3 regions of the Microcoleus sp. FACHB-SPT15 genome follow, and region 2 is predicted to be linked to each of the others. Evidence: riboswitches for the same ligand, from Rfam matches in the RefSeq annotation. Region 2 holds a riboswitch; each other region holds the start of a gene.

Region 1 (9,867 bases), on a different contig from region 2:
AACGTCATAGACTCCTGCTAACCAAACGGAGGATTCCATCGGATAGGTTGTATCCACCTCAAAATTTAAATTGCCGCAATAATTAGGAATCAAAAATCTTTGGTCTTTAGGGAGGAACTTAGCAAATTTCCCTCCTCCCTTACCTGTTAATCTGCAAAATATCCTGACAATTATTTGTAATAATCGACTATAAGCCCTTATAAAAATGCTGTTCATGGAGTTTTTATTCTGTGTGCCAAAATCGCTGAATAAAACCCAGGCTACAGCGAAAGAGATGTAATTCTCATTTGAGGTTTAATAATTGTAAATATGATTGAGCGTAGCAGATTGCCGCTTTGCACAAGGTAGACACAGACTATGGTTTCAAAATCCACGCCGATTAACGCCTCCCCATCTTACCAAGAGTCTATTCAAACCACCCGCCTCGCTGAAAGTTCACCTAGCAATATCAAGCGTGTGGGTGTGATTGGTGGAGGGCAGCTTGCCTGGATGATGGCGGGTGCAGCTAAGGCTTTGGGAATTGAACTAATAATACAAACCCCCCATCCTACAGATCCAGCAGTGGCAATTGCTTCAGACACAATTTTTGCCCCAATTGATGATGCTGCTGCGACTGGCGAAGTTGCGTCTCGTTGTGATGTCATTACGTTTGAAAACGAATTTATTAATCTGCCAGCTTTGATGCCGTTGGCACAGCAGGGTGTTTGCTTTCGCCCACGCCTAGAAGCCTTAGCACCGCTTTTGGATAAGTATGATCAACGCTGCTACCTCGAAGATATTGGCTTACCTCAGCCAGAGTTTATGACACTTGCGGGAGACGTTGGCAATGAGGAATTAGTGTCTCCTGCATCCTCTCTTGCACCAATGAACCTAAGCGAGTTAGAGTTTCCGCTCGTCCTCAAGGCGCGACGCCACGGCTATGATGGGCAAGGCACGTTCATTGCTAAAACTAGCACTGACTTACAGGAGATTTGGAAAAAGCTAGGATATGCGCCTGTACTCCTAGAGAAGTTTATTCCTTTTGAACGAGAGTTAGCGGTGATTGCTGCACGTTCTGTTACTGGGGATGTGGTGGTTTACCCGGTGGTAGAAACTCAGCAGGAAGAACAAGTTTGTCGTCGTGTTATTGTTCCGGCTGAGATTAGCTTAAGTGTTGTAGAAGAGATTAAGGCGATCGCACAAACCCTTCTCAACAGTCTTGATGCTGTCGGAGTCTTTGGGATTGAACTTTTTCTCACTACGAGTGGCAAGGTATTAGTCAATGAAGTGTCGCCGCGCACTCATAATTCCGGGCACTTTACCCTTGATGCTTGTGAAACGTCTCAGTTTGAACAGCAACTGCGGGCAGTTACAGGTTTACCCTTGGGAAGCCCTGCACTGAATTGTGCTGGTGCCGTCATGGTAAATCTTTTAGGTTATGAACACTCCCAGAGTGACTACCTCGACAAACGGCAAGAGTTAGCGAGTCTGCCTGGGGCTTTTGTACATTGGTACGGGAAAACTGAATCCCGTCCCGGACGCAAATTAGGTCATGTCACCGTTCGATTGGACTCTCAACAGGTAACTGAGGCACAAGCCGTTGCTAAAAAAATTGAATCCCTCTGGTACAGCTGATATGGCAAACGGCAGAAGGCACAAGCAAAAGTAACCTATTTTAGGAAAGGCAAAAGGTCGAATTCTTGACGAATCTCTAAAAGTGAACGATCAAGCAATGGTTCAAAATCGAGAAACGGCACAAAGCACTCCCGCTTACGTGACTTTGACCACATTGAAATCAATTCTGGCAACAGTTGCGGCAATACAAAGAAGATAGAGGCATATAACCAGATCACCCCATGCTCTTTTATCAAGTCGTCGTACATCACACGAATCGCAGGGCTGATAGTTGGATCTTTGATTGTGCGTAGGTGATCACGAAACTTGTAGTTGCTAGTCCACCAAGTTAGTGGGAGAATCTTGAGTTCGTCATACATACCTGTATCACAACCGTATACAACGTGTGAAACATCATGCGCCAGCAAAATTTTTGCAAACTCCGGAGGCAGTTTTCTCGGATCGGTGACGTTCGGATTTAGAGCATAGTATTCCTCTAGCCCATCCCGAAGAGTCTGAATGCTATTTTTGTCCGTGTAGTGAGGGCGGGACATTGTCTTATCGGCTGATCTATTTCAATACGAAACAGTTTCGTAAATAATGGTAGCACTCATGAGTGATATCACCAAAAAATTGCCGGGAAGACCCCGTAGTACTCAATCCCATCAAGCGATGTTGCAAGCAACCCTAGAATTGCTGGCGGAAGTTGGTTTTGAGGCGATGAGTATTGATGCGATCGCAACTCGCGCTGGCGTGGGCAAGACAACCATCTATCGACGCTACAACGGCAAAGAAGAACTAGTTGCTGATGCAATTGAGAGTGTAAGGCAAGATGTTGTAATTCCTGATACTGGTAATCTTTGGAGCGATATTGATGCGTTAATCGAGAATGCTGCCCACACCACGCTTAGTTCTCTGGGGCGACAGACTGTTGCAATGATTATCAGCAGTGCATCAAGCAACTCTCAGTTTGCTGAAATTTACAGGACAAAGTATCTACAACCTCGGCGACAAGCCTTTGCTATTGTGCTGGAACGGGCAAAAGCGAGACATGAAATTCAGGCAGATTTAGATCCTGGGCTAGTCTTCGATGTAATGAGTGGGATTATGCTTTATGCACTAATGTTTCAACCTACTACTGAATCGTGGGAAGGCTACGTTCGTCGTGCGTTAGGTCTGTTCCTGAGAGGGGCTTCTAATCGCTCCTAAAAATTTTACGCCTTGACCTCTTGACAAAAAGATTCAGGAACCTTTAACGTTTGATTTAATTGAACTAGGTAGCCTAATCTTGTCTGGTACTCATACCCATCGTTGTAGAGTAAGAGCCAGCTTAGAGCGGAGGAACCAAATCGTGGGGCTAATCTCATAATTTGAGAGAGACACCTTCCAGTCTTAGCCCGTCAGCTAACTCCGTCGGCATTGGGAGGAGTACCTATGACACAAGCTTGATCTAAGCCGTTGTCTTAAGGGTCTCCTAAGTGTAGGGCTGTAACTTTCAGTTACAGTCTTATGCTCCTGCCTGTCTCATCTTGTAAACCCCTACAGATTAACAAAGGCTAAGACGATGACTTATAAAGAATGGAGTCTGCTCATCAAAAAAGAGCTGAACCGTATCGCAGTTGACTATGTTGACCCGTCAGGACAAGTCTACAGTGAACCGTTCTGCTTTTATACTCTTGATGAGGCATTAAGCTACGGCAAAATGTGCATTGATCGTTCAATTCGCTCAAAGGTATCTGGCAACAAAGGAATTGTGGCTGTTCAAAACTCAGCTATTGGTTAAGTAATCGTTGGGTGTCCTGGGCTTCTTAAGGAAGGGCGTGTGTCTTCTAGGGGAAATGTAGCTAGGTGAGTAAGTCAGTGAATAATCAGGACAGCGATAGAGGCACTTCATTAAAACCGAGGTCAGTGTGATAAAACACAGGTTCTTGTTACCTAAATGTCAATTTGGGCAACATTGTACTCTTGAGAAATTTACATCTCACGAAAGATTTTCTCCCCTCAGGTAAGGTGCTAAGATAGCAAAACCAAATTCAGTAAGTCAGCCTAATCCAGTCTTGCATTTACAACATTCACTAAACTGTAATGCGATCGCTGGAGCGGAGGAACCAAATCTTGGGGCTTATTTCTGACCTTATCTCTTCTTAAAGTAGGAGACAAAGAAGAAAGGGACATCTCTCAGTCCTAGCCCGTCAGCTAACTTCGTAGGCATTGAGAGGAGACTGAAGAGTCAGCATTTTCTACTAATATGCGTGAACTCTTTCAGTGTCCTTGGCTGGTATCTGTTCGCTTCGTTGTACCTGCCTCGGCCTGAGAAAAGGGTTGTAGTAATCTGAACCTCTGGTGTCTGAGGCAGGAAAAGTTGCTGTTAAGTAAAAAAGTCACATGTTCCTGACTCAAAAGCATCTTGTAATCCAAGAAATTGACAAAGTTTTGGCAGATTATCCAGAACACCCTTATCAAGCTGCCTTCTCGATTGAGGAATTACGCCAAAAGTTAGTTAATCATGTTCTTAAGCATATCCCTGCTGACTGCAAGGTTATGGAGATTGAACAGAAACAACTGAAGAAACCAAATTCCCTATTCCTCACCAAGGAACAGCGGTTACGCATTGATGTTTTGATTCGTGGGAGTATTCTGCATCTCCTCCGAGAAAACGCCGACTGGATTGGTCATCGTATTCATCAAGCGAATAACTAATTTAGGAAAATTACGGCTAAAAGTCCACTGAAAACTAGGAGATTCAGACATGATTGAAAAGAAATACCTTTACAACAAAGGGGTGAGCTACAGAAGCTTCTTTGTTTGCCCAATCGAACACTCAAACGGTTACACCTACAGATGTCTTCGTCCTCAAGATAGCCCAGAAATTCAACTGGGAGGGGGCCTGTTTGCCAGTATTGCGGAGGCTCTAGAAGCTGGGAAGCGATACTTAGATCGGGAGTGGCAGTATCAGCATGAACTGAGCCATTACAAGAGATTGTTAGACACTCAGACAATTTCCAACGAAGAGTATCACTTGAATAAGTGTTCCCTTGATCAAGCGATTTGGGGACTATCCTAAGCTAAAGAGCCTTTAAACTGCTGATTTGAGTCATTGGTTGTTTGTACAAAAAAATAAGCTGTTAAGCATTTAAACTGGGTATTAGCAAAACACCAAACCCTTACGCCTGAATCTTGACAGCGAATCTAAATAAGTGATTTAAATGCTGAACAGCTTATAAACAACTAATAACAACCAACCCGAAATCCAATATCCTTTAGGCGTGGGATGAGTTAATGACCAATCGCTGAATCTGGTCAGCATTCAACTGTTCAACATTGCTGAAAACGACAACAGCACCCGCTTCTTTGAGGATTTCCTCATAGGCAGTGCGGCGTTCTCCTGTTTCCTGAACGTGAGGCGGTAGGATACCAACACCAATCCAACGGCGTTCAGGATATAAAGCTTTAGCTTTCTCAATGGTGTACATATCTGCTACGGTGTCCCCCACGTAGATAACTGATATCTCACCGACAACTGGATATCGCTGTTTGATCTGCTCAATTGTTGCGACTAAACCCGTGGGGTCAGGCTTACCTGGAGCATCTTCCATTGCAAGGAGGACTGGCGACTGAAGACCGAGGCGTTTTTCTAATACATAAGTCGCTGAACCTCGTGTCGCACCGCTAAAAAAGCCCCACAAGATTCCTGCCTCTGTTAAGTTCTCTAGGTAGCGAGGCTGTAAGAGCAGTGGTTCAGTGCAGATATATCCTGTCCAATTTTCCGGATTTGGTCCTCGGTAGCGAGACTGAAAGAAGGCAACAAGGGTGTCATAGTCGAGAGCAATTTGCGATCGCTCCTGACCCTGAGCTTCAAAGTAGCGGTAAACTAGCTCCTGAGATCCTTCCCAATCGTTGTTCCAAATCCCCTCTGCTTTTAAGTCATCAATTTCTATCGAGGATGGTCGATAAGCGCCCCCCGTGAAATGCTCTACTGTATCAGCGAGCGCACGTCGGTAAGAACCACCCACATCACGCACAACACCATCAATGTCGAAAACAACGATCGCGCTTGAGTTGGCAGTAGGTGTTGTTGCTGTTGGATTCGTCACGTTGCAAATCTCAAATCGGCTGATATTTTAGAAAACGCAGTAGGAGAATAGTTCTCAAACGAACTTGTACATTTTGCCAAGTGCTAAAGCTTTTTGCTCTCTTGTCGCCAAGGCTTTTGACATCTGCCCTACATTATTTCTCAGTTGCTTGAACCGTAGGTTAAGATTAAGAGTTGTAATGTAATCGAAGGAAGCTTGGGTGTCCTTGGAGGTGTGATTGTCGAAATTTATTTTAAAAGTTCTTTGGTTGGATGAGAACGTTGCCCTAGCAGTTGATCAAGTAGTAGGCAAAGGCACTAGCCCGCTGACTTCCTACTTTTTCTGGCCTCGTGCTGATGCGTGGGATCAACTAAAAGACGAGCTGGAAAAAAAGCACTGGATTGATGAAACGGATCGCGTTGAGCTACTTAACAAAGCCACAGAAGTGATTAACTACTGGCAAGAGGAAGGTCGGCGTCGTCCAATGTCTGAAGCTCAATCAAAGTTTCCAGAAGTTACCTTTACTGGCAGTGCATAATCAAGGTAAAAGGTGAAATACAAAAGGCAAAAGAGAGAAAATTTTTCTTCCTTTTGCCTTTTTGTTTTTTACGTTCAAATCATCCCACCAGAGGCTTGAAAGCGAGCGCGTGCTCTTTTCAGGGCTTGAGTCGCCTGAATCTTCTCTTGGCGATTGTCGCTGTTTTGGACTTGATTGAGGCGAGTCTGCGCTTGGGTGTAAGCTTCCCGTGCGGCTTCACGTTCAATCGTGTCTCCTCGTTCAGCACCATTGACAAGAATCGTTACTTCATCATTTTCGACTTCGGCAAATCCACCCATCAACGCGATCGCAACCCAGTCTTTGCCAGGGCGAACTCGCATGACACCAATATCCAAAGCCGATAACAAAGGAGCATGACCAGTCAATATTCCCAACTGACCAGTAGTACTAGGCAGAATAACTTCCTCTGCCTCAGAATCCCAGACTGTTTTGTCGGGAGCAACTATACGAACAGTTAAGGTCATCAGTTAGTTGTTTGTTGTTAGTTGTTTGTTGTTTGTTGTTTGTTGTTGGTAGAGTGAGACAATGCCCACTCTACTCATTTAAGTAAAGACAGATTGATTAGCTGCCTGACTTGATTTTCTCGGCTTTGGCGACCGCTTCATCAATACTGCCGACCATGTAGAACGCTTGCTCCGGCAGAGGGTCTAGTTCCCCAGACAGAATCATATCGAAGCCTTTTAGGGTATCTTCCAGCTTCACATACTTCCCAGGAGAACCCGTAAACACTTCCGCTACAAAGAACGGTTGCGACAAGAAGCGCTCCAGTTTCCGCGCCCGCGCCACAATCAGACGGTCATCTTCAGACAATTCATCCAGACCTAAGATTGCGATGATGTCCTGAAGTTCTTTATACCGCTGTAGAGTTGACTGGACAGCACGAGCAGTACCGTAATGTTCTTCACCAACAATAGCAGGCTGCAACATTGTAGATGCTGAATCTAGTGGGTCAACCGCAGGGTAAATACCTTTAGCTGCCAAGCCACGAGACAACACTGTGGTTCCATCCAAGTGAGCAAAGGTGGTTGCAGGTGCGGGGTCGGTTAAGTCGTCAGCAGGTACATAAACAGCTTGAATCGAGGTAATCGAGCCTTCCTTGGTTGAGGTAATCCGCTCTTGCAAATCCCCCATATCAGTTCCCAACGTTGGCTGATATCCCACCGCTGAAGGCATCCGTCCGAGTAGCGCCGATACTTCCGAACCTGCTTGCACAAATCGGAAGATATTGTCGATGAACAGTAGCACGTCCTGTTTGTTCACATCCCGGAAGTACTCGGCCATCGTTAGAGCAGAAAGACCAACCCGCATTCTGGCTCCAGGTGGCTCGTTCATCTGACCATAAACCAGCGCAATTTTGGATTCGGAGGGATTGTCTTTGTTGATAACCCCTGACTCGATCATTTCGTTGTAGAGGTCATTTCCCTCGCGAGTGCGCTCACCCACACCGCCGAACACCGACACACCACCATGATTGGTAGCAATGTTGTTGATCAGCTCCATCATGATTACGGTCTTACCAACACCTGCACCGCCAAAGAGACCAATTTTGCCGCCGCGACGATAGGGTGTCAGCAAGTCGATCACTTTAATCCCGGTTTCAAAGACAGAAGGCTTGGTTTCTAGATCAACCAGCTTCGGAGCAGAACGGTGAATTGGGGAAGTTTCCTCGGCATTAACGGGGCCTTTGTTGTCTACAGGTTCACCCAGCACGTTGAAAATCCGACCCAAGGTAGCAGTGCCTACTGGCACACTAATGGCAGCACCAGTATCAACGACTTCCATCCCACGTACTAGACCGTCCGTGGTACTCATGGCAACGGCTCGTACCTGGTTGTCGCCCAATAATTGCTGCACTTCGCAGGTCACAGAAACATCTTGTCCTGCTTCATTTGTGCCTTCGATTTTCAAGGCGTTGTAAATCTGCGGCATTTTACCGCGAGGAAACTCAATATCGACAACGGGACCAATGATTCTGGTGATACGACCAGTGTTTGTCTTTTCTGTAGTGGTGACCATGCTGCGCCTATAAGTGTGATCAGCTATGTTTCAGATACTGGAAAACAGTCTTAACATTTAGAAATGCTATCTTCAAGATTACCATTGAAAGGACTCTGAATCTTACTGGTAGCTTGATTAAGCACTATGGGTTAGGGGTGGGGATCGGCGATTGGAGGCTAGAGATTGGGAAGACTTAACTTAGGTAAGGTGGCAGGTAATAGGTGGTGAGGTGGTAGGGTGAGCGGCGAGTCTTGGAGTTAGAATTTCCCCGAAGTCCTAATCTTCCAAAGTCTTGAGCTAGATTTTCCCCTAAAACCTACCACCTAACACCTAAACCTAACACCTCTAAAGTGGCTCAGATGCTTGCAACACAGCATCAAGCAACCCAGGAAAGCGAATTTCCAAATCCTCATGTCGCAGCGTGTTAAAGCTTTGTGTCCCTTCCGTCCGAGTGCGGATAACGCCTGTCTCGCGTAGCACTTTGAAATGATGAGACAGAGTTGATTTTGCAATGGGAATGTTAAAGGCGCAGCAAGTTATTTCCCCTTTCGTCGCTAGGCTTTTAACGATTTGAAGCCGGATTGGGTCACTCAGAGCGTAAAGCACACCAGTTAAAGAGATTTCATCCCGGACTGGGAAACTCATTTTTCTCATGCCTTGCATTATCTCACAAACTCGTTTATATTTCGATTGTTCGTAAATTTACGAACAATCGAATAAAGGTTAGGAGGTTCAGATGAGAGTCTGGGAAATTCAAAATAAGCAAGGCTTGGAAGCGTTGACGTTGACTGAACGCCAAGAACCGCAGCCAACGCCAAGACAAGTTCTGCTAAGAATGCGTGCTGCATCGTTAAATTACCGCGACTTGCTGACTGTAAAAGGAGCTTACAACTCGAAGCAGCGCTTGCCACTCATCCCTTTGTCCGATGGTGTTGGGGAAGTTGTCGCCGTTGGGGAGGGTGTGACACGGGTAAAGATAGGCGATCGCGTTGCTGGGATTTTCATGCAAACGTGGTTGGAGGGGGAGTTTTCCGCAGAAAAGTCGAAATCTGCGCTCGGAGGAGCAATTGACGGCATTTTAGCGGAATACGTGACACTGCACGAAGACGGTGTTGTTCATGTGCCGGAACATTTATCCGATGAAGAAGCCGCCTCCTTACCTTGCGCTGCTGTAACCGCTTGGCAGGCGCTGATGACTCAAGGCAACTTGAATGCCGGTGATACGATTTTGGTGCAAGGGACAGGTGGTGTTTCCCTCTTTGCGGTTCAATTTGCGAAATTGGTCGGTGCGCGTGCGATCGCAATCTCCAGCAGTGATGAGAAACTAGAGAGAGTCCTTCAGTTAGGTTCGTCTAGCGGCATCAACTACAAAACAACCCCAAACTGGGATGAACAGGTGTGGAAACTAACCGATGAAGTTGGTGTTGACCACGTTGTCGAGGTTGGTGGTGCTGGCACCATGAATAAATCTTTGCGTGCTGTTCGCTTTGCTGGCACTGTCAGTTTAATCGGCGTGTTAACGGGATTAAGCGGAGACATCAGCACTGGTTCCATTCTTCATAAGGGTATTCGGGTTCAAGGCATCTATGTTGGTAGTCGGGCGATGTTCGAGGCAATGAACCGTGCAATTGCTCTGCACCAACT
Region 2 (9,867 bases):
ACTGTGGGGAATTAACAACGAAATAGGTCACTTGATTCGGGGAGATTTATCCCCAGAACGAATGACTAAATATCAGCTTGACCCACTTTCAGACGCACACCGGCTTACAGTTGTGGATATCAACAAACTGGGAGGAAAAGCCCAAAAGTTTGTGGTGGGTGTGCTGTTGCAAAAACTGTTCTCTGAAAAAGAAAAGCGAGGACAAAACCCAGTTGTCTTTATTGTCTTAGATGAATTGAACAAATATGCGCCTCGCGAAGGTCGTAGTCCCATTAAAAGTCTACTGGTGGAAATTGCCGAACGCGGACGTTCTTTGGGCATTATTCTGATTGGCGCACAACAAACCGCTTCAGAAGTCGAGCGGCGTGTAGTTGGACAAGCGGCGATTCGGGTTGTTGGCAGACTCGATTCTGCTGAAGCGGAACGTCCAGAATACAACTTTCTCACTGGAGCTTGCCGAAAGCGATCGCTTCTCCTCAAATCCGGCAGTATGTTCGTCCATCAGCCCGAAGTTCCAGCACCGCTACTGATTAATTTCCCCTTCCCCGCCTATGCCACTCGTGAGAGTGAAGCCAGCCGCACGGAAGCAGAAATTGCCCAAATAGAAGATGACCTTGACCGTTTTTAGCAGGAAAAATTATGCGTCTAATTCATACGTCTGACTGGCATTTAGGAAGACGACTAAAAGGGGTTGATCGTACCCCAGAAATTGAAGCAGCACTCAATGAATTACTTGAGTCAGCCAAAACTTTAGAAGTTGATGCTGTCTTAGTAGCAGGTGACATCTTCGACGTACCTAGCCCGACGGCTGACGCTGAAAAAGTTGCCTATAACTTCTTCTGCCAGCTACGAGAAGCCAAAATTCCAGCGGTTGTCATTGCTGGAAATCACGACTCAGCCTTTCGTATTGATGGTGTATCCAGACTTCTATCTCATGTGGGAGTTCATGCATTAGGTAGACCCCGAAAAGCCAATCAAGGGGGAGTCATTCAGCTAGATACGCCTAGCGGCAAATTGTCAGTAGCTGCGATGCCTTTTGCCTCAGAACGGCGTTTATTGAAGGCTGAAGATTTGTGGGACAAAGATGATTTAGAACAACGCCAGCACTACAAACAGTTAGTTGCCTATCTATTTGACAACTTAGCTAGCAACTTTCGAGAGGATAGTGTCAATGTGGTGATGGCACACCTCACCCTGGATGGCGCTCTTAGAGCTTACTCAGAAGTGGATTATTACACGCGAGATACCTACAGTCTGGCGGGGCAAACCCTACCCCCAGAAGCTCAGTATATTGCCTTAGGTCATATCCACAAACCTCAACAGGTTTCCAACGCAGCTCCTACTTATTATTCAGGTTCGTTAATTCAAGTAGACTTTGGAGAGGCGGGGGAGGACAAGGGGTTTAATTTAGTGACCGTTGAACCCGGAAGACCCGCTAAAGTTGAGTTTAAATCAATTCCCTGCCAGAAACCGTTAAAGATTATCCAATGTGATGAAAATAACCTAGATGAAACGTTGGAAGCGAATCGAGAACATCCAGGTTTTTTGAAAGTAATTGTTGAACTCAATACCCCCAAAATTGGTTTAGCCGACAGTGTGCGTAAAGTCTGCCCTCAAGCCTTGATTATTGAACCGCGCTACCCGGAAGCTAAAGCCCAAAAGCGGCAACAATCCCAAGGCACTAATCAGTTTGATGCGATTGAGGAGTTCCGCAACTACTGGCGTGACCGCGTAGGAACAGCTCCCGACTCTTCCGTTTTAAAAGCATTTGAAAACTTATATCAGGAATTGAGCGATGCGACCCATTAGACTGACTTTAGAAGGCTTTACCAGTTTTCGCACCCATCAGAGTCTCGATTTTTCCACCCTCGATTTATTCGCAATTACGGGGCTAACTGGAGCAGGAAAGTCGTCTTTACTCGATGCTATTACCTATGCGCTTTACGGAAAAGTTTCTCGAAAATCGAATATCGACGAACTGGTGAGCCAAGGAGCTACTGAGTTAAAAGTCGAATTTCAGTTTTCTGTGCAACAGACAGAGTATAAAGTACTCAGAACGTGGCGGTATCGTCCCAGTACTCCAGTTACAAAGTGTCTGCTGGATAAACTTCAAGATGGGAAGTGGGAACGCTGCGATCGCACGGTGAAAGTAGAGGACATCTTAATGATGGATTTCGATACCTTTACTCGCGTTATTGTCCTTCCTCAAGGACAGTTTGATGAGTTTCTTAAAGGAAACCCTCCAAAGCGTCGAGAGCTTCTGCGCCAGTTAGCTGGATTTGAAATCTTCGAGCGGATGCGGAAAGAAGCGAGTGAGCGTGTCAAACAGTTAGATACTCAACGCAAGTTGATGGAGGGACAATTAGAGAGTCTTCAAGCTCCAACAGAAGCTGAAATCAAGGAAAAGCAAGAGCAATTGAAAGCTTTAGAAGACGAAATTCCTCAATTGGCTCAAGCAGCTACCACTGCCCAAAAATTACTTGATGATGAAGAAAGACTATTGACTCAAATCAAGCGTCAAGCTGAATTGCAAGAAGATTTAGCGACGCTAGAAGCTCAAGCTCCTAAAATTGCGTCGTTGCAGCAAAAGTTAAAAGAAGCTCAATCTGCCAGTACTCTTCAATCAGATTGGATACTCTTACAAGATGCTCGGAATCAAGCAGTCAAGGCAGAGAATGCCGTAAAAGCCGCTGCTGAAAAACTGACTCAAGCTCAAGCCGATTTAGAAGCCCAGCATCAAAAATACGAGCTTTTCAAATCTCAACAAACAGAAGTAAGAGAACAGCTAGAGATTCGCGAACGTAACTTAACAACGGCTAAGGCTTACGAGGAACAGCGCCAACAGTACGAGCAGGAGGTGACACAGGCATCAAAAACGTTTAAGTCAAAAGAGCAACAGCGTTCGGACGCAGAAAAAGAATTACAATCAGCTCAGAAAAAAGAAAAAGCCGCTCGCGCACAGCTTACTGAGACTAACGAAAAACTGGCAAAGTCCTCTCCTGGAGGCTCTCGCCTAGAGATACTCAACCAAGTTGTCTCCCCATTAACTCAATGGGAAACTATCAATAAAACCACCCAAACAGCCCGGAAGAAATGGGAAAAAGCTCTCAAAGAGCGGCAAAAAGCTGAAAGTGATTTTAAAAAGGCTACCTCGCAGCGCCAACAAGCTGATGCTAATTTCCAAGCAGCTAAAGCTGCACTCAAAGAAGCCGAACAAGCCAATACGATTGCAACTCGACACAATCATTCTGCTGCCTTGCGTGCTTCACTTCAACCTGGAGAACTCTGCTCAGTTTGCGGTGGTGTTTACCCGGAAGCTCATCAGCTACCCCCACTGTCAGAATCTGCTGAAGTGGATACCACCCCATTGCAAGAATCGGCAACAGCAGCAGAACAGGCATACCATCAAGCCTCTACCGCACTGACAAAGGCACAAACGAAGCTAGAAACACTCCAGGAGCAGGAGTCCGAGTGTCGTCAGGATTGGGAAAGCCATGAGGCTGAACTAATTCAATGCCACGCTGAAATTAGTGCTGTTTTAGATACCGAAAACTGGGAAATTTCCGCGCTAAAGCAGGCACATCAGACACTGATTGAGAGTAATGCCCAACATCAAGAGGCATTAGCTGCACAAGCCAAGACAGCGAATGAACTAGAAAAGTGGGAACAGACTTTACAGTTTGTCCAGAAAAACCATGCTGCCGTATTAGAGGATGTACAAGCTACCAGCCAAGAAGTTGAACATCGTCAGCGTAACCTTAAGGAAGTACAAGCCAAGCTACACCAGCTAACTGAAGGTAAACCCTACGAAATACTGCGCCAAGCACTAAAGCGAGATAAGCAAGACTTGGAAAGTAAACAAAAAGCCGTAGAAGAATCTTATCAAGCTGCGGATAAGCGTGTGGCTCAAGCAGAAGAAGCCGATAAACAAGCGAGAGTTGCAGCTGAGTCTACCCGTGCTAAAAGACAACAACTTGAGGCTCAGTGGGAAAAGGCGTTGCAATCAGTCAACTTCTCTGAGGAGAGCTTCCTAGATGCTCAAGTTACTCCTGCCGAACAGGAAAAGTGGAAGAATGCGATCGCACATTACAACAACGAAAAAGTTGCGTTATCAAGCCGCATTAAAGAAGTAACCAGCTCAATTGGAGACAGGACAACTGACGAGGAACTATTAGAGCAGCGCCGCCAAGTCAAATGTTATGCCGATGAACAAGTTGACCTGGCACGTTCACAACGAGCAGAACTATCAGCAGAGATGAATGTAGCTCTAGACAGGCAACAGCAAGCCAAACAACTCTTAGAGCAGCAATCCACACTTGCTGCACAGGAACAGACTTATCACACCCTATCACGCAATCTCAAGTCTGATGAATTTCAAGATTACATCTTGGAGCATCTACAAGCCGAGTTAGTTGCTTGTGCCACAGAACGACTCAAAGAGTTAACAGATTCTCGCTATGCCTTGAGAATTCAGGACGGAGAATACTGGGTTGAGGATAATTGGAACGGAGGCGAAATTCGGCGAGTACGAACCCTCTCCGGGGGCGAAACCTTTGCCACTTCCCTATCGATGGCGTTAGCACTGTCGGAAAAACTGTCAATGGGTGTTGAGTTAGGTAGTCTGTTTTTAGATGAAGGATTTGGAACTCTGGATGCAGAAACCCTTGAAAGCGTTACCCAGATTTTGCGATCGCTGGGACAGCAAGATCGACTGATTGGGGTGATTACCCACATTCGAGCCTTGGCAGAGCAATTACCCACCCAGATTAAGGTTCACAAATCTCCAGAAGGTTCGCGGTTGGTAGTTGAGGCATTTTAGAAGGGATGCAATCTATAACTGCTGCCTGACCCAGTTGTGGAAATTCCGGGTAGAGGTCAGTTCACCAACCTTTCGGCTCTCTTTGATAAACCGGGGAATCTCTTTGACTGGCACAGGGGCAAAGGCAAGACTGGAGCCGGACTCTGTATACTGCCCTGATTCGAGTTTGTAAATTCGCAACACACTCCCGTCATAGCGCCAAAATTCGGGAATTCCCATTGCGGCATAGAGGGAAAGCTTATCTATCTTTGACCTAGAGTATTCCACTTCTAATACCAAGTCAGGGGGTGGGTCAGATTCTAGATCGATCTTTTCTTTATCTCGAACTAAAGGCTCATTCTGGATGTAGTAACTGCTATCCGGTTCAGCTCCACGCTCTAAGTCATCTCGCGTTAAGGTTAACGAACCAGTTCGTTTGATCTCCAAGCCCAACTCTTCGCACAGCACGACAACAAAACCTTCAATAAATCGGTTGGAGTTCTCCTAAAGCTTTCGATAGATTTGCGAAAAACCTGAGGGCTTTAGTCAACCCCCAGGTTTTTACTAAATTCGAGACGCGCTTAAATTACATTAGTCCCCAGTAGTGCAATACACCCTGTCCAGAGAAGAATTCAATAGCGATCGCAATCACAAATCCGAGCATTGCTAGCCGTCCGTTCCAAATCTCTGCTTGTGGGCTAAATCCGCCTACCCAAGCATTGCGTTCTTCGGGATTGGTAATGGGTGGTGTTGGTGTTGGTACGTTACTCATTTGCTTCTTTCCTTACCTTGATTAATTAGTCAGTTCTATTCGACTTACATCAAGCCCCAGAAGTGCAGAACGCCTTCGTTTGAAAATAGCTCAATCCCAATAGCGATGACGAATCCCAGCATTGCAAGGCGACCGTTCCAGATTTCTGCTTGTGGGCTGAAGCCAAACTTAACAGCGTTGCGATCTTCAGGATTGGTAATTGGTGGTGTTGGTGCGTTAGCCATTGGTTTGATTCCTTTTATTGATTACTATGTGAAAGGATTGCTCTTGATACGGATGCTTGGGGCTTATAGAAGACCCCAGAAGTGCAGAACACCTTGGTTCGTGAATAATTCGGTCAGCAGTGCGGCGACAAAGCCAATCATGGCGAGGCGACCGTTCCAATTTTCCGCTTGGGGTGTGAAACCTGATTTCCAAGCGTTGCGCTCTGCTGGATCTGTAATCGGCGGTGTTGGTGCGTTTTGCATGGTTACTGATCAGCTTCCTGACGACTTGGTTGTTTCTTTTCGTCTTATATTAAGTAATGTAACGCAAATTTTGAAATTAGGCTCTCTGCCTGAAGTTAGAGGCTACCAAATTTGTGAAAGCAAAGCAGGATGAAGTCCCTCGTTCCTTATAGATGCCAGAGGCACGAGAGAAATCGCCTATTTGTTTCAACGGCTGATTAGCCGGAGGAGGTAACAGTTGCTTTTGGTAGTCAGCGTAAGTCCGAATTCAATCCAGTGGGAATACCCAGTACTGAACAAGGGAAATGGGTACCTAGTTGCTGAATGATCGGATGACTAACCGAATTACAACCCAAGAACAGTAGAGTTGCCGCTTCTGATTCAACAACTTCTCTCAGTTCACTTGCCACGTCACCAAACCGTAGATGCGCTTTGAAGGAACCCCGCCATTCTTCTGCCAAACAACGTGCTTGCCACAAAATTCGATCAGCCTGCTCAAATGAATCTGCTTGGCAAGAGGTGGATTTGGGACGGCGTGATTTTACTGATTTCTTGGGTGATGTAGCTAAGGCTTGGGGTTTGGTTTCGGTCAAAACCGATAGCTTAGACTTCTTTAACGATGTGTTTATGTTTAACAACTCTGATGGCGACTGATGTTTTGACAAGTCGCTAGCACTAGCCGTGTTCAAGCCATCTGAATACTGATTCTTTTGATTTTCATCAACGACGTAGACAACTTGAACCGTGACTTGCTTTTGTGTAACCAAACGAGTTTGATGAGCAATCCACATCGTCAAGTCCAAAGCCGTTTGACTGCTAGGAGAGGCATTGTAGCCAACAACCAGATTTACCGATTTTGTAGAGTTTGACCACTTGGCAGCCGCTGAAGCGGGTTCAGGCAGCAACACCATTTGTTCAATTAAATCATTGCGATCCATCGCGCCTTCAAGACGCACTAACATTGGCTTGATGTTCACTGTTTTTAACCTCTCTTAGAAGAAAACGATAGATAAGTGAGAGGTGGGTCAAGAACAGATACCTCAGTTGTGTCCCAGAACATAGAGGTATCTGTAAGGAGACTCCAATTGCTTTTTGTTACAAAAGCGATAGTCTTGGTACTCCTAGCATCGCCGACGGAGTTTGTTGACGGGCTAAAACTGGAAGATGCCTCTCTCATGCCGGAGATTAGCCCCAAAAATTGGTTCCTCCGCTCCCAACCGAAAGCTGACAGCTAAATTCTGTCAGCTTGTGATTGAATTAGGCTGCCCACTCAAAAATAAAGTTAAGGGATTGTACGCTACTCGTCTTGGTTGAAATATCGATCCAGGAAGTTCAAGGCATGGTTACGCAATTCAAAATACTCTTTTGATTCGCGTAGTGCTTGGCGATCGCGTGGATGGGGAAAAGGTACCTCCAAAATCTCTCCGATTCTAGCATTCGGTCCGTTCGTCATCATCACAATGCGATCGGACATATACAGAGCTTCATCGACATCATGAGTCACCATCATTACAGCTTGCGGGTTGTTCTCCCAAATGTCGAGTACCTGTCGCTGCAACTTACCGCGAGTTAAGGCATCAAGCGCCCCAAACGGTTCATCCATCAACAACATTTTAGGACGAATTGCTAACGCTCGCGCAATACCTACTCGTTGTTTCATCCCACCAGAAATTTCATCCGGATATTTATTTGCCGCTTGGGTTAAATTCACCATTGCCAGATGTTCGCTGACAATCTGCTTTTTCTCAACAGGAGAAGCATTTTTAAGTACTTCATCGACCGCTAATCGGACATTTTCTGTAACTGTCAGCCACGGTAGGAGAGAATAGTGCTGAAACACCATCATCCTCTCTGCACCAGGCTTGCGAACCTCTTTGCCCTCCAGCCGTACCATTCCGGAAGTGGGCTTTTCCAAACCAGCGACCATCTTGAGTAGCGTTGATTTACCGCAGCCAGAGTGACCGATTAGAGAGATATATTCATCATCAGCAATGGTGAGATTGACATTATCTAAAACAACCAGCTCCCCACCCTCTGAATTGGGGTAAGACTTTACAATATTTTCAATTTCGAGAAATCCTGCTCCATTAACGGTTCGAGAATTAGTCTTGTCAGAAAAAGAAGTAGATTTTGTCATAGAATGCTCCGCGAAGAAGTTTAAGGTTTAGGGTCTTAATTCAAAACTCAGCACTGACCTTTGAAAAGCTTGTATAAAGCGTGTATAAAGCTTTGATGAATTTAAGACATGAAGAACGATTTAGGAGCATTGGCTCTAATTTCAAAGCTGTTGAGATACCCGACTGGATCGCTAGGGTCAAACGCTTTGTTGTCGATAAAGAATTCAGCAGGTTCAACTTTGTAGTCTTCCTTAGGACATTCAATCCCCATTTCCTCAGCAATCTCTCGATACAAGTCAGTTTTCCAACCTTGACGCGCCTTTTGTTCGGCATCTTTGGGAAATTGATCGATTTGTCCCCAACGAGTTGCCTGGGTCATTAACCAGATAGCTTGTGATTGCCAAAGAAATGTGGAATGGTTGCCTGGGATGTTGGCAAGTTTATCAGGCAAATCGAAGAAAATGGTGCTGTAAGGGTCATTAGCCATGCGCTTTTGCCCGTCAAAACCGCCGTAGTTGTATTCCCCAACAATTGCTGGTGCCGTGAATTTATCGATTGGGGCATCTTTCTTCTTCGGTTTAGCACCTGTAAAGGAGGGACTAGTAATATATTTGGCGACTTCAGGACGATTTTTGGGGTTACTGCAATACTGGCAAGCTTCAATCATTGCTTTTACCAAGCTTCGGTAGGTTTTGGGATTTTCCTCAATGAAGGATTCCATAACCCCAAGCAATCTATCTGGGTGTCCATACCAGATTTCCTTCCCTTGGGCAAAGGTAAAGCCAACACCTTCGTTACCAGCGATCGCTCTCGTGTTCCAGGGTTCTGCGACCATGTAAGCTTGCATCGCGCCAATCCGCACATTATTGACCATTTGGGGCGGTGGAATGATGATGACTCGAAACTCCTCGGCTGGATTAATCCCAACAGAGGCAGATAAGTAGCGGACAAAGTACTCATAGATGGAAGAACTTAAAACCACAGCCCAGATGCGTTGCTCTTGAGGTAGGCTTTGAAAGTAGCCATGAAAATTCTTCCCAAATTCTTCTAAGTTGCCGTTATATGTGTTCCAAGGTCGTAACCCAGAGTTCCACATAGCTTTGTTCATGGTCATGGCGTTGCCGTGCCGATGAATGGTCATGGCAGCACACAACGACGCATGACGTGCCCCTTCAGCACCAATTCTGGCGTTGGTGACTGCCCCAGAGACAACGGGTGAGGCATCAAGACGCCCAAAAATGATGCCATCACGGGAGTTTGCCCAGCTTGCCTCGCGGCTTAGGGTGACGTTTAGTCCGTATTTGCGAAAGAAGCCTTTTTCCCAGGCGATCGCAAATGGCGCACAGTCATTAACAGGGACAAATCCTACTGTAAGATTGGGTTTTTCCAGGCTGCTGGGATCTACAACGGGTTCGACGGCTTCGGCAGTTTTCGAGAGTCCGTAGGGTGCGGTAACTCCCTTGATGGCACAAGACGACAAGGCGAATCCTGCTGCCGATGCACCCATTTGTTCAAGAAATCTTCGTCGGTTCAAAGAATTCATGGCGGTATCACTAATGTTGTTAGTTCTTATGATGAATGGCTAGCAGTAACGATTCAGCTATGACTGTAGCTGAAACTGACGCAATGTCAGTGAGGCGTAGTTCTAGTTGGTAGTTGCAGTGGGTCGTCGGTGAGTGGCTAGAGATTCAATTTTGCCCAAAATGTAGTCAAGCACTAGCCCCGTTACACCAA
Region 3 (9,867 bases), on a different contig from region 2:
GAACTATTGGTCGTGGCTCTCGCTATGTTCAGTCTGAACTTCCCTTCACCCCGAAAGCCAAACGTATTTTCGAGCAAGCCTTCAAAGAGGCTCGTCAACTTGGACATGACTATATTGGTACAGAACACCTGTTGTTGGCAATTACTCAGGATAAAGAAGGTGTTGCTGCCAAAGTAATTGAAAATCTTGACGTTGACTTAGCGAAAGTCCGCACACAAGTCATTAGGGCATTAGGAGAAGTAGCTGCCGCCTCCACATCGACTAGACAAGACCCTTCAATGATGGGCGGTACCTCAAGGGCTAAAGCCACTTTGGATGAGTTTGGTACCAATCTGACGCAACTTGCCGCAGAAGGGAAGCTTGACCCAGTTGTCGGTCGCGCTAAGGAAATTGAACGTGTAATCCAGATTTTGGGTCGTCGTACCAAGAATAACCCTGTGTTAATCGGGGAGCCAGGAGTTGGTAAAACAGCGATCGCAGAGGGCTTAGCTCAACGCATTGTCAGCAAAAATGTCCCTGACCTTTTAGAAGATAAGCAGGTATTTACTCTGGACATGGGTTCAGTAGTGGCAGGTACTCGCTATCGGGGTGATTTTGAAGAGCGCATTAAGCAAATCATGGCGGAAGTGCGTCAATCTGGGAACATCATCTTGTTCATTGACGAAATCCACACCCTAGTTGGTGCAGGTTCACTGGAAGGCGGTATGGATGCCGCAAATATTCTTAAGCCTGCTCTAGCACGAGGTGAAATGCAGTGCTTAGGAGCGACCACGCTGGATGAATACCGCAAGCACATTGAGCGCGATGCGGCTCTAGAGCGTCGTTTCCAGCCAGTAATGGTCGGAGAACCTTCGGTGGATGACACCATTGAAATCCTGCACGGTCTGCGCGACGCTTACGAGCAGTACCACAAGGTTGAAATCTCTAATGATGCCCTAGAAGCGGCTGCGAAGCTCTCAGACCGTTACATCTCAGATCGCTTCCTACCTGATAAAGCAATTGACTTGATTGATGAAGCTGGAAGCCGTGTTCATTTGAGGCACTTCCAATCGTCTCCTGCAACCAAGGAACTGAAGAAGGAACTGCGTTGCTGCACGAAAGAGAAAGATGAGGCAGTCAAAGCTCAGGATTTTGATAAAGCGGGACAGTTACGCGATCGCGAATTGGAACTTGAAGCTCAACTCAAAGTACTTGTTGAGAACACAGAGGAACAAAACAATTCCCTCACGCCAATTGTTGACGAAGAAGATATCGCCCATATCGTCGCCTCTTGGACTGGAGTGCCTGTAAGCAAGCTGACTGAATCCGAATCAGAACTGCTGATGCACATAGAAGACACCCTACATCAGCGACTGATTGGTCAAGAGGAAGCTGTTACTGCTGTCTCTCGTGCGATTCGTCGGGCGCGGGTAGGCTTAAAGAGTCCTAATCGCCCAATCGCTAGCTTTATCTTTTCTGGCCCGACTGGAGTCGGTAAGACGGAACTCGCCAAATCCCTAGCGGCATACTTCTTCGGTTCAGAAGAGGCAATGATCAGGTTCGATATGTCCGAGTTCATGGAACGCCACACAGTCAGTAAGCTGATTGGTTCGCCTCCAGGATTTGTTGGGTATGACGAAGGCGGTCAACTCACCGAGGCTGTCCGACGCAAGCCCTACACAGTGCTGCTATTCGACGAAATCGAAAAAGCCCATCCTGATGTATTCAACGTGCTACTGCAACTTTTGGATGACGGTCGCTTAACCGATGCTCAAGGTCGCACCGTAGACTTCAAGAACACGTTGATCATCATGACTTCTAATATCGGTTCTAAGGCAATCGAAAAAGGTGGTAGTGGTTTCGGCTTTGACTACTCCGACAACGAAAATGAGGCACGGTACAACCGTATCCGTGAACAGGTGAATGAAAACCTTAAATCATTCTTCCGCCCTGAGTTTCTCAATCGCCTTGACGAGATTATCGTCTTCCGTCAGCTAACCAGAGATGAAGTTAAGCAAATCTCTGACATCATGCTCCGTGAAATCTCAATACGCTTACTTGAGCAGGGAATCACGCTGGAAGTCACTGAACGGTTTAAAGACCACTTGGTGGAACAAGGTTATGATGTCAACTACGGTGCAAGACCGTTACGTCGCGCCATCATGCGCCTCCTGGAAGATAGCTTAGCTGAGGCAATGCTCTCTGGTCAGGTAAACGATGGAGACACAGCATTGGTTGATGTTGATGCTGATGGTCAAGTGAAGGTATTGCCTAGCAAGCGCCAAGAGTTGTTGCTTCAAGCTGTTGGCTAAGATTACCCCCTCTATCTGCTAGTTAGGCAATAAAGACAATTCAACTCATCCGCTCTTGATGCTATGTAGCTAATACAAGAGCGGATTTTTTTGACAATTTCAAAGAAACATTTCAATCAGAAAAGAAACATTGCAGTCAGAGAAAATCATTGGCAAGACTTGCTAATGTGGAATTGAACCTTGAGACTGGCAACTTCCGTAGCTTTTAGACAATCTCTTCTGTCTAGGAAGATTCCAGGAAAAATTAAGTTAAATAGCATTAAGAGGGTTTTAATCGTGGCACAAACCTATGGGTTAGAGCGTGTTTCTGACAAACTGCAACAGATACTGAACCAAGAATCACGTAACCCTTCAGCGGATAGGAGAGATGAGGTGGCAACCCTAATAAATTCTGAGCATTCTATATCTTCCTACAATGCCTGTGTTTGGTGGGATGGCTGCTACTACTGTCAGGATGAGAGTAAGAATTGGTACTGCGTTAAATGCTGCTTCTTTTAGCGATCGCATAGATTAAACACCCAATAAATCTGTCTTGTTGTTGCATTTTAAGTGGCATAGTTGGGGTGTAGGGGAGAAGGAAGAGTTTTCGGTCTACGGCTTGCTTCTCACCTATTTCATGCCCATACATGGAAGCATTAAGTTTAGCGTCTTCCCTGATTTGGGTTCTTGACAAACGCCGAATCTTATCCTATATTTTAATTATTCTTTTTCCAGTGGGTAGCCTAATTTTTATCTGGCAAACGTAATCGTTTCAGAACGCCAGATAAAGAGCGGAGGAACCAAATCGTGGGGCTAATCTTGTAACCAAGAGAGACACCTTCCAGTCTTAGCCCGTCAGCTAACTCCGTCGGCAATGGGAGGAGCACCATAGGCATAAGCTTTTACAAGCCGTAGTCCTTGGGTCTCCTAAGCAGATATCTGTAACATCAGTTGCAGGGATATTCTGCTGCCTGACCCACCTCGTAAACCGCTACAAACTAATGGAGGTTAGGGCAATGATGAGTTACAAGGAATGGAATCTAGTCACGAGCGAAGAATTAAACGGTATCGCTATTGACTATATTGACCCAGAAGGACATTCTTACAGTGCGCCGTTCTGCTTTTACACGCTTGAAGAAGCCTTGAATTACGGTAAACTTTGCATCGACCAATCAATTCGATCCAAGACTTCGGTAAGCGATCGCATTGAGACCGCTAAAGAAGCAATGAGCAATTAGGTTGTATTACGCTATAATTGTTCTTTCGGTAAAAGAGTATGTCTCTTTTCATAGAAGCACTACTCCTGGTCTAAGGGTGTTGTAAGAAAAAACAAAGCTTACTTTGGGTGTATCTGCAAAGTGACTGAGTTTACTTTGCATAAGTAGGCTGAACACAACTAGCCAAGCTATTGTCATAGCTTTACTCCTGGTTTGGGTAGATTGGGAAACGACTGGTACTGTGTCAGCCTATATTTTTGCAAAATCTACAAATAGGCTCATAGAGCTATAAGTCAAAAGCCTCGGTGTAAGTACCGAGGTTTTTTGTTGTCAATATGCATCCCTTCTGCCCTCTGCCTTCTGCTATAGCTACTTGCCTGACTCACTTGAAAGGTTGTTCATGCACAGACTGTTTCAATTACTCCTCAAATTCTGCATAGCTTTTATTCTTGTTTTTTGTGTTACGTCTGCCTGTCAAGCACCGTTGAGCGAAGTTACCGAACATGAAACTCCTCCTTATGGTTCTTCTAGAGGCAATGAGGGAAAAGTTTCTAGTGCTGACGTAATTTATCAAGCGTTTGATATGCGGCTACGGGAGGTCAAAAAACAACTTCCTGAGCTTCAAAAGCAAGGCTTTACCTACATCCAAGTTTCGCCACCTCAGAAGAGTAATCCAGCATCCGATTGGTGGGCGCGATACCAACCGATTGACCATACTGTACTTGAAAGCCCTTTAGGGAATGAAAAAGACCTCAAAGCACTCATTGATTCTGCCCATAGTCGGAAGATGAAGATAATTGTCGATGTGGTTCTCAATCACATGGCGAACTATGGTGAATATGTCAAAACATTGAAGTATCCTCGCTTCTCATCCCAGGATTTTCATCCCAAAAATTGCATCGACTACAGTAACCGCGCTTCCGTTACACAAGGTTGGATTAATTGTAATCTTCCTGATTTGAATACCAATTTGCCTCATGTTCGACAAGAAGCCAAAAATTACCTGAAGAAACTCTTGGCACTTGGTGCTGATGGTTTCCGGTTTGATGCCGCAAAGCATATTGAACCTGACTACTTTCGTGATGTACTGACAGTAGTACCAGCCGATAAATTCGTTTATGGTGAAGTGATTGGACAAACACTTGAAGAAAGCAACGAATATACAGGCGTATTTTCAGTAACAGACTTTCATCTAGTGAGTGCAATGATTGAGGCTTTTAGTTTAGGCGGTGATTTGCGATCGCTTATCAATCCAGCAAGTTCGGGAAAAGCCCTACCGGGAACAAAAGCTGTCACGTTTGCCCAAAACCATGACATAGCAACCAATCAAATCGGCTTCAAATTTTCTAGCCAAGAAGATGCGATGTTAGCCAATGCTTTTGTCCTTGCTCGTCAGGAAGGATTCCCGATTGTCTACCGTGATGATGTACAGAATTCGATTACCAAATCCGGTGTTTACTTCCACCATAAAATGATGGGTGAGGCGCAATACTTTCGTAATGGTAATGAAATCGCACCAGGTGCCGATAATCCCAATATGCTTTTTATTGAACGTGGTGATAAGGGTTTTGCAATCATCAATAAAGCTGGCACATTTTTTGATGTGAAGGCGGCAAAAATGCCAGGTTTAGAAGTTGGCTGTTACCAAGAACTGCGCTATAACTTTACGATGGCAGTTGGTAAAGGTGGTGATGGTCAAAAATACATCACAAGATGGGGGACAAAACAAAGGGGAGGCATTCAAGTTAGCCCCAGAGATGTACTCTTTTTTGTGCCAACCTCTACAAGTAAATGCCAATGATATTTAATACTTCTTCAACTTTCCTAGAAGCGATTAAAGTTCAAGGCTAACATGGGTGAAACTGCCACTTGGAACCGTGGCAACGGTTAGCATTCTAATTGTTGGGGGAAATGCTTATGCCCGCTAATGCTCCGTTACACTCCAAGCCGTCGCTAGGAGGCTTATATGTCAAAACTGGCGAAAAACAGTTAGTCTTCCCGCTGAAACATACGAAAGTTCTTAGCAAAATTGCCGGAAATCTGTCACGAGTAGAGGTGACGCAGACCTTTGAAAATCCCTTCACTGAACCATTAGAAGCCATCTATGTATTTCCGTTGCCAGATGAAGCGGCAGTGGATGACATGGAAATTAAAATTGGTGAGCGTGTTATCAAAGGCAACATCAAAAAGCGGGAAGAAGCCAAAGAAATTTATGAACAAGCGCGACGAGAGGGGCGAACGGCTGGGCTTTTAGAGCAAGAGCGAGACAATATTTTCACCCAATCGCTAGCGAACATCAAACCCGGTGAAGCAATAGACGTTACCATCCGCTACACCGACAGCCTGAAATTCACAGGTGGCGACTATGAATTTGTCTTCCCGATGGTTGTTGGACCCCGATTCATTCCTGGTACACCGATTGATGAAAGTGGTGATACTGACCAAGTTCCCGATGCTTCGCGCATCACTCCGCCTGTGATACCTCCTGAAACTCGTTCTGGGCATGACATCGGTGTGACAGTGGAGATTGATGCGGGTGTGCCAGTTCGTAATGTTCGCTCCACTTCCCACCAACTCACAATTGAACAGGATGGACAAATTGTGCGGGTGAAACTGGGTAAGGAAGACACCATTCCCAACAAAGACCTGATTGTGCGTTATCAGGTGAGTAGTGACAACACTCAAGCAACGGTACTTAGCCAGTCAGATCAACGAGGCGGTCACTTCGCGGTTTATCTTATCCCGGCATTGGACTACCGCAGCAATGAGATTGTACCCAAGGATGTCGTGTTCCTGATGGATACTTCTGGTTCTCAACATGGTGACCCCTTACTGAAATCTCAGGAATTGATGCGTCGGTTTATCAATGGGCTAAATCCTGACGACACGTTCACGATTATTGATTTTTCTGATACCACGACTCAGTTATCGACCCACCCTTTGCCTAATACAGCGCAGAACCGTACTAAGGCAATTAACTACATCAATCAATTGCAAGCGAATGGGGGCACCTACTTACTCAATGGCATTCGTGCAGTCCTGAATTTCCCTGCCGCACCAGCAGGGCGTTTGCGGAGTATTGTGCTGCTAACAGATGGCTACATTGGCAATGACAACGAAATTCTTGCCGAGGTACAACAAAAGCTGCAACCGGGAAATCGCCTTTATAGCTTTGGTGTCGGCAGTTCACCGAACCGATTTTTGCTCAATCGCATTGCAGAGATTGGTCGAGGAACGTCTCAAATTGTCCGCCATAATGAACCGATAGAGGATGTTGCCGAGAAGTTCTTCCGCCAAATCAATAATCCTGTACTGACGAATATTCAAGTTGCGTTTGAAGGTACAGGGGAGGCAGTAATTTATCCTTCTGCGCCTCCTGACTTGTTTACCCAAGAACCGTTAGTTTTGTTTGGGCGAGTTTCCCCTTTACCAGAAGACGATTCGGTTGGTACGCTCCGCGTTACAGGGACGGCGGCACGTGGAACTCGTTACGAAAAGACATTTAACCTGAATTTTGAGAAAGCTGGCAATCCTGCCATTGCCCAGTTGTGGGGACGGGCGCGGATTAAATACTTGATGCAGCAAATGTTCGGCTATGAAACGAAGACTGGGGTTGAGGCAGTTACGAATACAGCTTTGATGTATCAGTTGTTATCACAATATACAGCCTTTGTTGCTGTGAGTGATGATGTGCGTGTCGATCCAGAACGCGAATCTATCTCAATGCAAGTTCCTGTTGAGATGCCCCAAGGCGTTAGCTATCAGGGAATTTTTGGCAGCGCTAATGTTTCTGGTATTCAGCTCCAGAGGGCGAAGCTTCGTGCTTATGGCTTAGCCGCACCGAAGTTTGAGAGTTTCGCGGCTCCAGAACAAGAGTGTCTAGATGCATTGGATACTACCTTAATTGATCCTGGGATGATTGATGATGAGGAAGTTACCTTAATCGGTCAAATGATTGATGATGAGGATTTGTCTTCTTCAAGATCAGTGAGAAGTAATGCCCAACTGCAAGTCGTCATCGTCACGGGATTGGATCAAGCAGCAGTGGCAGATCTAACGCGACATCTACAACAACTAAATTTACCTTCTGGATTCAGTGGTGAAATTGTCTTCGAGTTTGTAGTGAATAAAGGTCGTGTTGGACGAATTGTGTTGGATGAGGAGGCTTCAACGCTCACAGAGTTAGCCGTAATTGAGAGGATTAAGCGATCGCTTATCTCCTGGCGAGTCCCCCAATCTGCTACGGGTACAGTTTGCCTAACGTTGCGTATCCAAACTTAGGAACGCAACCGGAAAGCACTAGAACTCTTCAATTGTGACCAATCCATAACTAGCGGTGGTCTGGGGGTGGATAAGTCTCCCACGATAAATGAGTACAGACGACAGTCAAGGCGATCGCTTCATCGAATCGGCTAACGAGGGCAAAGGCTTTGCAAAAAAAATAAGAGAGTCACTTTAGGCGGCTCTCTCAGTCATCAGGGTGCATCTACTAACCTTATTATTACCTTTAGGAATGAGGGGTGTCACCCCCCCATTCATGAAGAATTAATGAAGTGTAAACAGGCACTCGCCCCCTGTCTTCTGACTCTTCTCTGGAAGCACTTAGATGAAGTTTCAAAGGAGCCAATATATTTGAGAATTAATTCAAGTATCTGTGCCCTGCCTCCACAAGAGCGTCGCCTCCTTTATTGAGGCGTGTCAACCTTGGGTTTAGGCTTAGGCTTAGGCTTAGGCTTGGAGGTAGCACCAGGGTTGGGTTGGGCAGCGTTGTTGCCTGAAACTGGCTTAGAAAAAGGCTTCCGAGCTTTTGATGCCGCAAGTTTTGTCCTCGCTGCCTCTTGCTTATCCTTCTTACCAGCTTTTAGGTAATTAGGTGGCGACTCAGAAGGGATTCCTAAAAGCGATACAAACTCAAAGTTGTCGCTTGCGCTGTTGAACCGGGCTTTGATCTGCACAAAGGACGCTTTGCCCTGAGTCTCTTTATCCAGGTTTTTGTTGAACCGGAATGGGGGCACAGGGGCATCTCGCCAGAGTACCGGAATGTGAGATGCCTTCATGAAGTTTACTTTTTTGTCCAAGGGTGCCGATTTGATGTACTCAAGCCGTTGCTTATCAAAGTTTTTAAATACTGAGATGCACGGCACCCGACAAACCGGAATGAACTGCCATAAACCACAGATTTTGAACTCGTTTTCTTCCAGAACACTCTCAATTCCCTCTCCAGACACAGAGTGACCGACAAACCCTGCCAGTTGGAAGGCTAGGCGGTAGGGCTGTTTTCCTCCAGGGAAGTGAGTAATCCTGGGATAGACGATTAACTTTTGCTGGGTAATCCCGGTACAAGTAATCTCTTTTTTAAGCGCCTCATAAGCCCGCTTGTGGGTGCTGGCATAATAGAGTGCATAGGACTTTTCACCGATTGTCACAAAGGTTTTGTCCTCCTCGCTGGTTATGTTACCGAAGATTATGCCAACCGCTTGAAATAAGACCGCCTCAGCGGGGTCAGAGGCGACTGGGTCGGGTACTGGCGACTGGGTCGATTCTGGGTCAGAGGCGATGGAGTCGGGCACTGGCTCCGGGTTCTGTTCTGGGTCAGAGGTGACTGGGTCGGGGATTGGCGACTGGGTCGATTCTGGGTCAGAGGCGATCGCATTACTCTCAGGGGAAGAGGTGGAAATGGAAGAAGAGGCAGGAGCAAGCTCATCCACTGGGTTGTGTGCCTCTGGCTCCGGGGTAGAGACCGCATCTATTTCAGGCTTTTCAATTTCTACCGTTGTTGGTTGTTCCTGTGACGGCTCGACTTGGGAAGCTGAACGCTTAAGTGCAAGAATATTCAATCCCTTGGTTGGGGGTGTTACTTGTTGTTGTGGACGTTTCTTTTTCATATTTGTGGTTCAACAGAGGATGCTTATCTCAGCCTAAACACTTAGCTGTACCAACTTACTTAATATTGAACTCATTGTGCCGAAAGAAGTCGAGGCGAAACCCTAAAAGTTAGGTTGAGGTAGAGCTAGGTCGGGCGTGTCAGTAGTCGGGACGAGGAAGTTTGTCAAGACAGACTTTTGAATAGGCATTGACAAGAAGCGGCAAAACATCTGTAGCCACCTTAAGTGAAATCCAGACTTGATTTGACATCCTCCCCAACAATCAAGGTGCGGGGATTCCAAAGATCACTCCTTGGGTTTCCTCTTTCCACGAGTTGATTTGCTTGAAGGAGTTTCCCCACTCAAGTATTGATCAGTCTCTCCAGAGGCGTTAGTTCCGACGTGACCCGCCGTACTTAGTCCTTTTTCTAATATGTTCCGCGCCGCGTTCCAGTCCCGGTCTTGGGTATGCCCACAATGAGGACAAATATGAGTTCTGGTGCTAAGAGTCTTTTT

What was found. A riboswitch is a leader RNA that binds a small molecule or an ion and turns the genes downstream of it on or off. The one in region 2 is predicted to bind cyclic di-AMP.
Region 1: another riboswitch for cyclic di-AMP. It lies ahead of H6F98_RS25580 (hypothetical protein); the one in region 2 lies ahead of H6F98_RS13315 (universal stress protein).
Region 3: another riboswitch for cyclic di-AMP. It lies ahead of H6F98_RS20040 (hypothetical protein); the one in region 2 lies ahead of H6F98_RS13315 (universal stress protein).

Annotation. Positions count from the first base shown of each region.
Region 1 is NZ_JACJNU010000062.1:265,222-275,088, forward strand. It holds gene H6F98_RS25555 (FkbM family methyltransferase) at 1-57, opposite strand, end outside; gene H6F98_RS25560 (5-(carboxyamino)imidazole ribonucleotide synthase) at 358-1,614, shown strand; gene H6F98_RS25565 (hypothetical protein) at 1,650-2,147, opposite strand; gene H6F98_RS25570 (TetR/AcrR family transcriptional regulator) at 2,206-2,802, shown strand; cyclic di-AMP (ydaO/yuaA leader) riboswitch at 2,907-3,027, shown strand; gene H6F98_RS25575 (hypothetical protein) at 3,158-3,376, shown strand; cyclic di-AMP (ydaO/yuaA leader) riboswitch at 3,662-3,819, shown strand; gene H6F98_RS25580 (hypothetical protein) at 3,979-4,293, shown strand; gene H6F98_RS25585 (hypothetical protein) at 4,343-4,657, shown strand; gene H6F98_RS25590 (TIGR01548 family HAD-type hydrolase) at 4,854-5,687, opposite strand; gene H6F98_RS25595 (30S ribosomal protein PSRP-3) at 5,905-6,204, shown strand; gene atpC (ATP synthase F1 subunit epsilon) at 6,279-6,689, opposite strand; gene atpD (F0F1 ATP synthase subunit beta) at 6,787-8,241, opposite strand; gene H6F98_RS25610 (helix-turn-helix transcriptional regulator) at 8,569-8,868, opposite strand; gene H6F98_RS25615 (NAD(P)-dependent alcohol dehydrogenase) at 8,960-9,867, shown strand, end outside.
Region 2 is NZ_JACJNU010000038.1:99,005-108,871, reverse strand. It holds gene H6F98_RS13350 (ATP-binding protein) at 1-628, shown strand, start outside; gene H6F98_RS13345 (exonuclease SbcCD subunit D) at 640-1,809, shown strand; gene H6F98_RS13340 (AAA family ATPase) at 1,796-4,819, shown strand; gene H6F98_RS13335 (Uma2 family endonuclease) at 4,832-5,266, opposite strand; gene H6F98_RS13330 (chlorophyll a/b-binding protein) at 5,385-5,570, opposite strand; gene H6F98_RS13325 (chlorophyll a/b-binding protein) at 5,615-5,794, opposite strand; gene H6F98_RS13320 (chlorophyll a/b-binding protein) at 5,858-6,037, opposite strand; gene H6F98_RS13315 (universal stress protein) at 6,268-6,993, opposite strand; cyclic di-AMP (ydaO/yuaA leader) riboswitch at 7,130-7,256, opposite strand; gene H6F98_RS13305 (ABC transporter ATP-binding protein) at 7,314-8,153, opposite strand; gene H6F98_RS13300 (ABC transporter substrate-binding protein) at 8,255-9,676, opposite strand; gene ntrB (nitrate ABC transporter permease) at 9,779-9,867, opposite strand, start outside.
Region 3 is NZ_JACJNU010000053.1:221,251-231,117, reverse strand. It holds gene H6F98_RS20055 (ATP-dependent Clp protease ATP-binding subunit) at 1-2,291, shown strand, start outside; gene H6F98_RS20050 (hypothetical protein) at 2,770-2,964, opposite strand; cyclic di-AMP (ydaO/yuaA leader) riboswitch at 3,039-3,159, shown strand; gene H6F98_RS20040 (hypothetical protein) at 3,287-3,508, shown strand; gene H6F98_RS20035 (alpha-amylase family glycosyl hydrolase) at 3,888-5,288, shown strand; gene H6F98_RS20030 (VIT domain-containing protein) at 5,399-7,768, shown strand; gene H6F98_RS20025 (hypothetical protein) at 8,173-9,372, opposite strand; gene H6F98_RS20020 (RNA-guided endonuclease TnpB family protein) at 9,658-9,867, opposite strand, start outside.